2 regions of the Robertmurraya sp. FSL W8-0741 genome follow, and region 1 is predicted to be linked to the other one. Evidence: riboswitches for the same ligand, from Rfam matches in the RefSeq annotation. Region 1 holds a riboswitch; the other holds the start of a gene.

Region 1 (5,551 bases):
ATCGTGTTGCAATGACTCCTGCTGGTGTTATTGCTCTAGTGAAAGCTGGTCATCGTGTTTTAATTGAAACAGAAGCTGGAGCTGGAAGTGGCTTTACAGATAAAGCTTATATCGAGGCTGGTGCTGAAATCGTTTCAACTCCTGCTAAAGCATGGGCCGCCGAAATGGTTATGAAGGTAAAAGAACCTCTCCAATCGGAATATAGTTATTTTCGTCAAGGTCTAGTTCTCTTTACGTATTTACATTTAGCTGCTGAACCAGAACTGGCAAAAGCGCTGGTTGAAAATGGTGTAACAGCCATTGCTTATGAGACAGTAGAAGTTAATCGCACTTTGCCGTTGCTGACACCAATGAGTGAAGTAGCAGGTCGAATGTCAGCGCAAATTGGGGCGCAATTTTTACAAAAATCTAACGGTGGTCAAGGAATTTTGCTTTCTGGTATTCCTGGCGTCAAACGTGGCAAGGTAACGATCATCGGTGGAGGCGTAGTAGGTACGAATGCAGCCAAGCTTGCTATTGGCTTAGGTGCCGATGTGACGATTATTGACTTAAGTCCCGACCGTCTCCGGCAGTTAGATGACTTATTTGGAAACGATATTCAAACATTGATGTCGAATCTACTTAATATTGCCCAATCAGTGCGGGAGTCTGATTTAGTAATCGGTGCCGTGTTGATTCCAGGTGCAAAAGCGCCAAAATTAGTTACAGAAGAAATGATCGAATCAATGAAACCTGGTTCAGTTGTAGTTGATGTCGCAATTGACCAAGGTGGTATTTTTGAAACAGTGGATCGCATTACCACACACGATGCTCCAACTTACTTGAAACATGGCGTTGTCCACTATGCTGTTGCTAATATGCCTGGTGCTGTTCCAAGAACGTCTACAATTGGTCTAACGAATGTTACTGTTCCGTATGCTTTGCAAATTGCCAATAAAGGTGTACACAAGGCCGTTTTTGAAAATCATGCTTTAAAATGTGGCGTTAATGTTGCTGCTGGCACCATAACTTACGAAGCAGTCGCAAAAGATCTCGGTTATGATTATGTAGACGTTGATACTGCCTTAAAAAAAATTCTTGAGCCGATTTAATTGTCAGAGCAAAAGCACAGGCGCTTAGCTCTGGCACGTACAAATTGGACCGTACAGGTAAGAGATCTAGGAAACCTGCGGTGCTAGCACCTCCGATTCGGATGGGATGGGAAATTTGATAAGGGTAAGTGCCGGAGCTAAACGTAGGTACACTCATTGAAAGAGTTATATATCAATCGAATAAAAGCGCCAAAACCTTAAACAAGAGGTTTTGGCGCTTTTGATCTCAATTCACTGCTTCTGGAGCAATCAAGAACCAATCCCAAAATTCCTTTGATTTTGCTAGATTAGAAACATAAATATCAAGATGATGCATCAACCCTGTTGCCATATGTTTATCCACTCCTATTCATTTATTTATGTGTATTACTTGAACAGGGTATGAAACCGTGTTAATATGATTGTAAACTTTCATATGAACACTAGGGGAGTCTTTTTTGGGGACTGAGATTGAGCAAGATGTTCTAAACCCTTTGAACCTGATCCGGTTAAAGCTGGCGTAGGGAAGTGGTTATGTTGTTTCATTTAGAGAGGCAGCCTCCACTTTTGTGGAGGTTTTTTGTATATAAATATATGAAACTTTTATTAATTGAACAAGATTGAACTGAATAATTTCATTTTCTGCTAGGGGCGCCTTATGGCTGAGAAGTACCCTTTGAACCTGATCTAGTTCGTACTAGCGTAGGGAAGTAGGTAATGGTGCATGACACTCTCATGCCTTACCGCTTTCCATAAATCTGGAAAGCGGTTTTTTATTTATATACAAACATACTCAAACCTGATTATTAAAGGAGGAAAATAAGGTGGAGATAAGCAAAGCAAGTAAATTTACGGAGCGACTTTATGAAAACGTGCAGCCAATATGGGAAAAAATCCATAGTCATCCGTTTGTACAGCAATTGGGAGATGGTACACTCCCTCGTGAAAAATTCGCGCATTATATGAAACAGGACTATGTGTATTTAATCGACTATGCGAAGCTTTTTGCCGCTGCCGTAACAAAAGCACGTGATCTGGAAACAATGGATAAGTTATCTAAAGTATTACATGAAACCCTTCATTTTGAAATGGAACTTCATCGTCAATACGCTGCTGAGTTTGGCATCTCCCGTGAGGAGCTGGAAGCTACAAAGCCAACACCAATCAATCTTGCCTATACTCGTTACATGCTAAATGCTGCACAAAACGGAACATTGGCTGAGGTCGTTTCATGTTTATTACCATGTGCTTGGGATTATTGGGAAATTGGGAAACTTTTACGCAAACAATATGGAGAACGTATTACTTCAAATCCATATGCTAAATGGATTGATACATATGATTCTGAAACGTTTGCAGAAGGCGCAAAATGGTTGATTAAACTTATGGATGAATTGACTGAAGGACTGCCGGAGCGTGAGCTTGCTTTATTGGAGGAACATTTCCAAATTACATCCAAATACGAATACTTATTTTGGGACATGAATTATTATGAACACGATTGGCCCATTTAGACGAGGATAAGACGATGACACTTTTGCTCAAAAATGTTACTTACACATTTCCAAAAAAAGAATATCCAGTTATTGACAAACTGTATTTAACCGTTCAACAGGGTGAGTTTGTTTCGTTAATTGGAAAAAGCGGTACGGGAAAAAGTACCATTCTTAAGTTGATCACAGGCTTGTTAACAGCGGATGAAGGTGAAATTTCCCTTTATAAAAAGCCTGTCACCCTAGGTGACGTTGGTTATATGCCGCAAAAGGATCTGCTATTTCCGTGGAGAACGATTCTTGACAATATCATGATTGGTGCTGAAATTCAGAAAGAAATAAAGCTTTCAAAAGAAGATGCTCGCAGTTGGTTAAAAAAAGTAGGCTTAAAAGATTACGAGCAAGCTTATCCTAATCAGCTTTCTGGTGGAATGAGACAGCGTGTAGCTTTCCTGCGCACACTGCTAACAGAAAAAGATGTGCTCCTACTTGATGAACCCTTTGGCGCATTAGATTCAATTACAAAAAAAGAAATGCAAGCTTGGCTTTTATCAATTTGGCAGGAACTTGATAAAACAATTATCTTTATTACACATGATCTTGAAGAAGCATGTTATCTCTCGGACCGGATTATTTTATTGAAAGATGACAGAACGATCGAGGAAACGACTGTTCCTTTGCCACGGCCGCGCTATCAAGAAATGCTTCATTCGCAAATTTTGCTCGAGTTGCGAAAAGAATTGGAGAAAAAGATTTAACATGAAAAACCTCCTAAAGCAATACAGTTTATTTATCGTCTTTGTCGTTTTAATAATGGTCTTGGTTGAATATTTGGTGCGCAGTAAAATCGTCCCTGCCTTTATTATTCCTGCGCCAACAAGCGTTGCAAACCATATTGTTGAACAGTGGAGACCTCTTATATTTGAACATTTAAAGGCTACGATGTCCGAGTTCTCCATTGGTTTTATCATTGCTGTAACAGCTGGAGTAGGTCTTGCAGTAAGCATGTATTTCTCGAAAACAATTGAAAAAATGCTCTACCCTGCTGTCTTGATTTCGCAGATGATACCGATCATCGCCCTCTCTCCCATATTTGTTTTATGGTTTGGTTACTCAATTTGGAGCAAAGTAGCGGTGACGGTATTAATGTCTTTCTTCCCTATTGTTGTTGCAACATATGATGGCTTAAAGTCGTGTGATAAAGACTATATTGAATTGTTACGATCAATGGGCGCAAACAAACGGCAAATCTTTATGAAATTAAATATTCCAATGGCACTTCCCTCCTTTTTTTCTGGCTTGAAAATTGCGATTGTCTACTCTCTTGTTGGAGCAACCATTGGTGAATGGCTCGGAGCAAGTGAAGGACTTGGCTATTATAGTCGAAGAATGTCAGGAGATTTAAATGCAAGTGGCGTATTTGCATCCATCGTCATTTTAACTGTTGTTGGGATTATTCTTTTTGCCCTTGCATCATTACTAGAAAAGAGAACATTACGTTGGAAAAACAGATTATAAACTTTGGAGTTGAAATTAAATGAAAAAAAGGATTATGTTCAGTTTTATATTTATTTTAACGATACTCATTGGCTGTTCAAACACTAAATCTACTAGCAATGATCTAGAAGAAATAAGCATTATGCTCGATTGGTATCCAAACGCAGTTCATTCTGCAATCTATATGGCAGAAGAAAAAAGATATTTTGAAGAGGAAGGCTTAAAGGTAAAGGTGGAAATGCCTGCAGATACAAATGATCCACTTAAGCTCGCGGCAACAGGTAAAGTTGATTTAGCCATTAGTTATCAAACCCAGTTATTAATGTCTAGAGCTGAAGATATTCCAGTTGTTTCAATTGCTGCCCTTGTTCGTCACTCATTAGATGGAATTATGTATTTAAAAGATAATGGCATTGAATCACCGAAAGACTTAGTGGGGAAAAATGTTGGCTACCCTTCTTCTTCCGTAAGTGAAGCGATTTTAAAGACTATGGTAGAACATGATGGTGGTGATGCTAACGATGTAAAACTAACGGATGTCGGTTGGGATCTTATGCCTTCGTTAGCAACCAAAAATGTTGATGCATTAGTTGGAGCTTATGTAAATCACGAACTTGTGCTCCTTGAAAAAGAAGGTTATGACGTAGACATGTTTCCTTTAACGGATTATGGGGTTCCTGATAATTACGAGCTTATTCTTGTAACCGGTGAAGATACTTTAGAAAAGAAAGAAGAAGTATTGTTGAAGTTTTGGCAGGCTCTTACAAAGGGACAAGAAGACGTCAAAAATAATCCAGAAGAAGGATTGGAAGTGCTATTTAACAATGAGAATGACAGCTTTCCACTTGATCGAGATGTTGAAACGGAAAGCTTAAACGTTCTTCTTCCATTAATGGATGACCCCTCTCACCCATTCGGTTATCAAGAGGAAAAAGTTTGGAAAGATGTTGCAGCATGGCTTCACCAGACAGGTATTTTAAAAGAAGAAGTTGATGCAAAAAGTGCTTTTAAAAACATCATATCCAATTAGAGAGGATAAAAATCTATGAAAAAAACAAATAAGATGACATTGACGGCATTAATTGCAGCAATTACAACGATTTCAAGCAGCATGATTTACATCCCTGTTGGTTTTGCAAAAATTTTTCCTATCCAGCATTTTGCCAATGTCTTATCGGCGGTTCTTCTAGGACCATGGTATGCCGTGTTACAAGCCTTTATCTCTTCTTCCCTGCGCAATATGCTCGGAACGGGTAGTGTCTTTGCATTCCCTGGAAGTATGATTGGAGCATTGCTGGCTGCCTTTCTGTATCAAAAAACAAAAAAGCTCTCATTTGCGGCATTTGGAGAAGTGGTTGGGACAGGAATGATCGGTGCGATGGCAACATACCCAATCGCCGTACTGTTTCTAGGGCAAGAGGCGACGCTTTTTGGACTTGTTCCCGCCTTTGCGATTAGCTCAATAACAGGAGCACTGATTGGATATGGATT
Region 2 (5,551 bases), 250 kb from region 1:
CCTTCATGGGCATGAAGGTGGATCATATGAAAAATGGTCAACTAAAAGCAGGATATAACATACAGGTGGGAACGGAAAACCAGTTTATTTTGTTTTACACGATTCATCAACGTCCAACAGACACCCGTTGTTTTATCCCACATGTGGAGAAACTATCGTCCATTTCTTTACCAATGCCTAAAACTATTATTGCTGACGCTTTGATATGGAAGCGAAGAAAATGATGTTTATGCAGTTGGGGAAGAGAAAGAACCAAAGTTTGAATTTCTAATCCCTTAAGGATCGTACATACAAGAAAAGATACGTAAATATAAAAACGATATCAAAAATGCAAAACACTGGACATACCGTGAACTTTTTGGAAATGAACTACATTCACTCCGTAAGGTAAGGCAATTCCTTGCGCTATTATCGTAGCCGTGAATACTAAATTGATCCGATATTTGTAAAAGGTTTGTAAGGATAATCGCAGTAGAAAAACAAAAAAGCTGTTTATAAATATTGCCTTTAGTAAAATCATGAGCTTCATTTAGAACACCTTTTTTCGTCTGCTTCCCATTATTTCGGACTTTTATGAAGAATGCTATTGAAAAGCTCGCGGAAATCAAGAATAATTTCTTCGCAAAATAAAAAAAATAGACTGAGTCAAAGAAAACTTTATTACTAGCACACCCAAAATGTCATGAGCGAAAAATGCGAATAAAGGATTTTAGGAGGAGCAATATGTACGTTTCGTGGATTCTCAGTCTACTCTTACTGATCCATCCTCAAAATGGAGTACCGCTAAGCATTACAGAAAATAATGATACGATCACAATAGTGAAACGTCAAGAAGTTATGATTCCAGCACCGGGTCTCGAGCTCATTGATCCGGTGAAATATGAACAATTACTTAGACAGATTGAACAAAACGTTGAAAAGAAACCTAAAAACGCAACACTTAGCGACTCCGGGCATATCATCCCAGAAAAAGTGGGCTACAAACTTAATCGCCATGTATTTACGGAAGCCTTTTTTCATTATTATTTTCATAATCGATTAACGACATTGGAAGTGCCAAAAATGTTGGTCTATCCGAAAGTAGATAGTGAGCTTCTTTCCATCATTAGAACTAAACGATTAGGACAATACAGGACATACTTTAATTCAAAAAATAAAGCCCGCTCAAAAAATATTGAATTAGCGGTGGAAGCCATTAATAATCAAGTTGTGTTCCCTGGAGAGATTTTTTCATTCAATAAAGTAGTCGGAAAAAGAACCGCTGAAAGAGGCTATATGAAAGCCCCTGAGATTGTAAAAGGCGAATTAATTGATGGAATTGGTGGAGGTATCTGTCAAGTTTCCTCCACTCTCTTTAATGCAGTAGACCTTTCAGGTGTAACAATGATCGAGCGTTACTCACATAGCAAGCATGTGCCCTATGTTCCACCAGGTAGAGACGCTACTGTCAGTTGGTATGGTCCAGATTTTTCCTTTAAAAACGAATATAATCAACCTATTTTGATTCGTGCAAAAGTTATTGGAGGTATGGTGATTGTGTTTGTGTACTCATCGGAAGATATTAATTATAAGCCACAGAAAATTTCTTAATGCCTCCAAGCATCTTAACCATCATTCCCTTTATTTTGCATGATTTTTTTTAGTTCCTGCTCCAAATCAACAATAGGTAATTCAAATAGCTGCTTATCATTGATCTTATAGATTCCAAAGTCAAGCAATCTTTCAATGAGCAGATCTCTTTCATTCATTATCTATTCCTCCTTGCGAGCGAAAAAAAACCTCTTCTTATCAAGATCCGTTCAAGTAAGAAGAGGTTTTGCCTTTAACCGCTCATCTTATCTTTCAAGCAATGCTTGTTGGAATTGGCACAGTTCTCTTGAAACGAGTCTGTTGCCGAGGTTTCTTAGGGCCAAATCCCTCCGCCTCTCTGGATAAGTGAAATTAATCATATTAAATTTATAGGATTACTATAAATCAGTTCAATCATTCTGTCAATCATCTAATAGCACGAACTTTGATAAGTCTAGGGGCATTACTTAATAACGCAAGTAAAACTATCGCACATAAAATGGCTGAACCCAGCATTGCACCTCCATTAACAACGAGCGAATATATAACCGGAGACATACCTTCTGGTGCATAGCTCCCCCAAAAGATGATACCTGCTAAGAAATGCCAAAAATACCGGGCAATACTTCCAACAAAAATGGCAATTACTACCCAGCTAAGAGCCTTCTTTTTATTTCCTTTTTGGAACTCTGCTTGGATAGGTTTAATGAAAAAGCCAGCGAAACCTATAAAAGCAAAGGCCACAAAATATTCAATTAAAAATTGAATAGGCGTTAAGAAATAAGCATCACCTACTGCAAACTGTAATAGTCCCCAGATGAATCCCGCGAGAAAACTAACTTTAAGGCCCCAGCGAAAAGCTAAAATAAATATAGGTACCATTGCGAAAGAAATAGATATCCACGGACCGAGGTCAATAGATGGAAGTAGGTCTAAAATTAAGGCAAATGCAGCAAAAAAAGATGCCTCAATTAAAGCCAATAAACTTAGTTTTTTCATAAAAAAATCCCCCTTTTTTTCAAACGAAAACACAAGGGAGAACATGATGAGATCATATCTAAATAATCATCCACATCCCTGCGCTAGCATTAACTAACAGGTTCAAAGGGTCAGAACTAATGTTCACTCTCAGCTATAAGCTCCCCTTGTGGTTTCCGTTATAAATTGTCTCACACAGTATACCTTAATTCTCCCTATTTGTGTAGTAGTTCTTTGAATCAGAATAATATTTCAGGAAATATCGGAAAATAAGGGACACAAACTTGTGAGGTGCACAATGAAAAAAATCACCTTTATCCCTGTTTTTCTCCTTATTCAATCATTAACGAATCTGGCAAATGCATTCAGTCAAAAAGATATGTAAGAAGCCTTTATTAAAAAAGACAATCTGTTGACCTTTGTAAATCATCGGAAAAAGCAAATTACACATTCAGGATGTTTTTGGTAATGTAAAGGAGTTTTTTGTCGTGCCACAAAGCTTAAAATTGACAATAAGAATATTATGTCAAATAATATGGTTTTTTTTAATTACTCAGCGATTGGGAAATGGCTTTCATTCATCGTTGCACCGACAGCTTCTTTGGTGATGGAGGATTGTCGAGAAATGATAAGACTTTGGATATATTAAATGAAATGATTTATGGAGTAGGTTCACCTTTAAAAGATATATTAGCGTATATTGGCAGTGGAGGAGGAGCTAATTATTTCTAACATGATTCGATCCATTTCCCTTCTTCAGGTTTGAAAAGAGAAATGGATCGGCTAAAGACTTTAAACCTTAGGGCTTGAAAGCAAATTCTGCAACTTGCTCAGGATTTCTCCCCCAGTTATTTTAAGTTCACCTCCGCCCTGAACTGTCGATTCACTCCCACCACCTTTCCCATTAATAAGCGGGAAAATCTCATTGGCGAGCGTTTTCATATTTATTTTTGCTGCCTTGTCACGCGAAAAAACGAACTGGATTTTATCGAGATTCTCGGTTATAAAGAACACATTAACTCCTTGTCCGTGTTCAATCATGATGTGAGCGAGTCTTTGAAGCTGTTGAAACGATCGATTTGTAAACACTTTTGCAATCACTTTTGCTCCAGACCAGTCCTTCAATGACTTCATTAATTGTTCAGCTTCCAGCTGTATACATTGTTCTTGTAAATCTGTGATCACTTTAGCTTGCGATTTGTTTAAATCAAGAAGTTTTTCGGTAGCAATTGGCAATTGTTTTTCAGAAGCGCTTAGTAATTGGCTCAACTCTTTCAAAATAGAATGCTTCTGTTGTAACTGGGTTTTAATTCTATCTCCACATATAAAATGGACTCGGACTTTATTCCTCTGCTTCTCCCAATCAAGAATCTTAATCATCCCAACTTCTCCTGTAGATGATGGATGTGTTCCGCCACATCCGTTGTAATCATAACCGGGAATTATGACAAGACGAATATTCTCTGTTACAGACAATTCTTTTCTTAACTTATACTGTGCCGCTTCAGATTGAGATACCCATTTTGCTTCAATCAGACGATTTTCAAGAACAATTTCATTGGCTCTCCTCTCTGCTTCAAAAAAAAGTTCCTCTGATATTTGCCCTTGATCAAGATCAATTGTCGACACTTCTTTACCGAGATGAAAGCTCACCGTATGAATCTGAAATAATTCTTCAAAGGCAGCTGTCAAAATATGCTGTCCAGCATGCTGCTGCATATGATCAAACCTTCTTTGCCAATCAATCTCTCCACTAACTTTTTCTATATTTGCTAGTTTTTCTTCTACATAATGGCGTACTTCACCATCTATTTCTTCCACTTTTACAACCTTTCTCCCGTTAAGGGTTCCGGTATCAAAAGGTTGTCCTCCACCAGTTGGATAAAAAGCAGTAGCATCTAATACAACATACCACTCACCATTTTCATCCTGTCTTTGTCCTCTCCCCTTAGCAACAAATTCTTTAATGTATGCATTTTTATAAAATAGCTTTTCCGTCATTTTCAGATGTCCTCTCAAGTTCTTTTTCTATCTCATTATGTAATAATTTTAACTAAAAATACAGAAACTTGAATAAATATTTTTTACTAGGCGAAGATATAGATAATCATAATAGAAAGGAGGTCATAGTATGGAAGTTACAATGAGTTCTGCTGAAGTACTGGAAGAGATCAAGCGCTTAAACTCAAATGGCTCCAATATGAGCAAAAAATTTGTTAAAAAAGCAAATCCAATTCTTATGAGAAGTGCTCTTCATTATTTTCCCGATTGGGAGAGTGCAATTGAGCGAAGTATTTCTAGCTAGAGTAATTTTGTAACATTACATAGTCTATGGCCATTTCAAACCTTTAGCGAAAAGACAACACGTTCTCGTGTTGTCTTTGTGGACCCATTTAAATAAGGACTGGTGTAAAAAACTCTTCGTAAATCGCCTTCACCGCTTTTTTCTCATTGGCTTCCTTTACACCGAACATTAAACTGACCTCAGATGAACCTTGATTAATCATTTCAATATTAACCCCTGCACTTGCTAATGCTTGCGCTGCTCTTGCAGTAATCCCAACATTTTGCTTCATTCCTTCTCCTACAATCATAATGAGCGAAAGATTATGTTCAATTTTCACCTCATCCGCACAAAGTTCATTTTTAATCCGCTCCAAAATATCCTCTTCTGTTTCTGGATGGAGCTGATCTTGCCTTAGGATAATCGTCACCTCATCAATTCCAGATGGGATATGCTCATAAGATATTTCATACTCTTCTAAAATAGTAAGAAGTCTCCGACCGAAACCAATTTCTCTATTCATAAGATACTTGCTTACATAAATACTGCAAAATCCTTTATCACTGGCAATGCCTACAACGGGACCAGTCGATTTTTCTCGATGATGAACAATCTTTGTACCAGGTGCAGAGGGATTATTCGTATTCTTTACATGAACCGGGATACCTGCGCGGAATGCAGGGATAAGCGCTTCATCGTGAAAAACTGAAAAACCGGCAT

Evidence for each region. Region 1 has a riboswitch for thiamine pyrophosphate ahead of tenA (thiaminase II). Riboswitches for the same ligand answer to the same signal wherever they lie in the genome.
Region 2: linked by a shared signal. The riboswitch ahead of thiT (energy-coupled thiamine transporter ThiT) and the one ahead of tenA (thiaminase II) in region 1 are both predicted to bind thiamine pyrophosphate.

Annotation. Positions count from the first base shown of each region.
Region 1 is NZ_JBBOQG010000001.1:2,766,679-2,772,229, forward strand. It holds gene ald (alanine dehydrogenase) at 1-1,091, shown strand, start outside; TPP riboswitch at 1,506-1,614, shown strand; TPP riboswitch at 1,708-1,796, shown strand; gene tenA (thiaminase II) at 1,895-2,584, shown strand; gene NST02_RS13405 (ABC transporter ATP-binding protein) at 2,599-3,321, shown strand; gene NST02_RS13410 (ABC transporter permease) at 3,323-4,081, shown strand; gene NST02_RS13415 (ABC transporter substrate-binding protein) at 4,101-5,090, shown strand; gene thiW (energy coupling factor transporter S component ThiW) at 5,106-5,551, shown strand, end outside.
Region 2 is NZ_JBBOQG010000001.1:2,514,002-2,519,552, reverse strand. It holds gene NST02_RS23780 (hypothetical protein) at 27-224, shown strand; gene NST02_RS12200 (VanW family protein) at 724-1,590, shown strand; gene NST02_RS12195 (Fur-regulated basic protein FbpA) at 1,605-1,748, opposite strand; SAM riboswitch class I at 1,833-1,938, opposite strand; gene thiT (energy-coupled thiamine transporter ThiT) at 1,996-2,568, opposite strand; TPP riboswitch at 2,627-2,725, opposite strand; gene NST02_RS12185 (alanyl-tRNA editing protein) at 3,340-4,548, opposite strand; gene NST02_RS12180 (hypothetical protein) at 4,679-4,852, shown strand; gene NST02_RS12175 (aspartate kinase) at 4,941-5,551, opposite strand, start outside.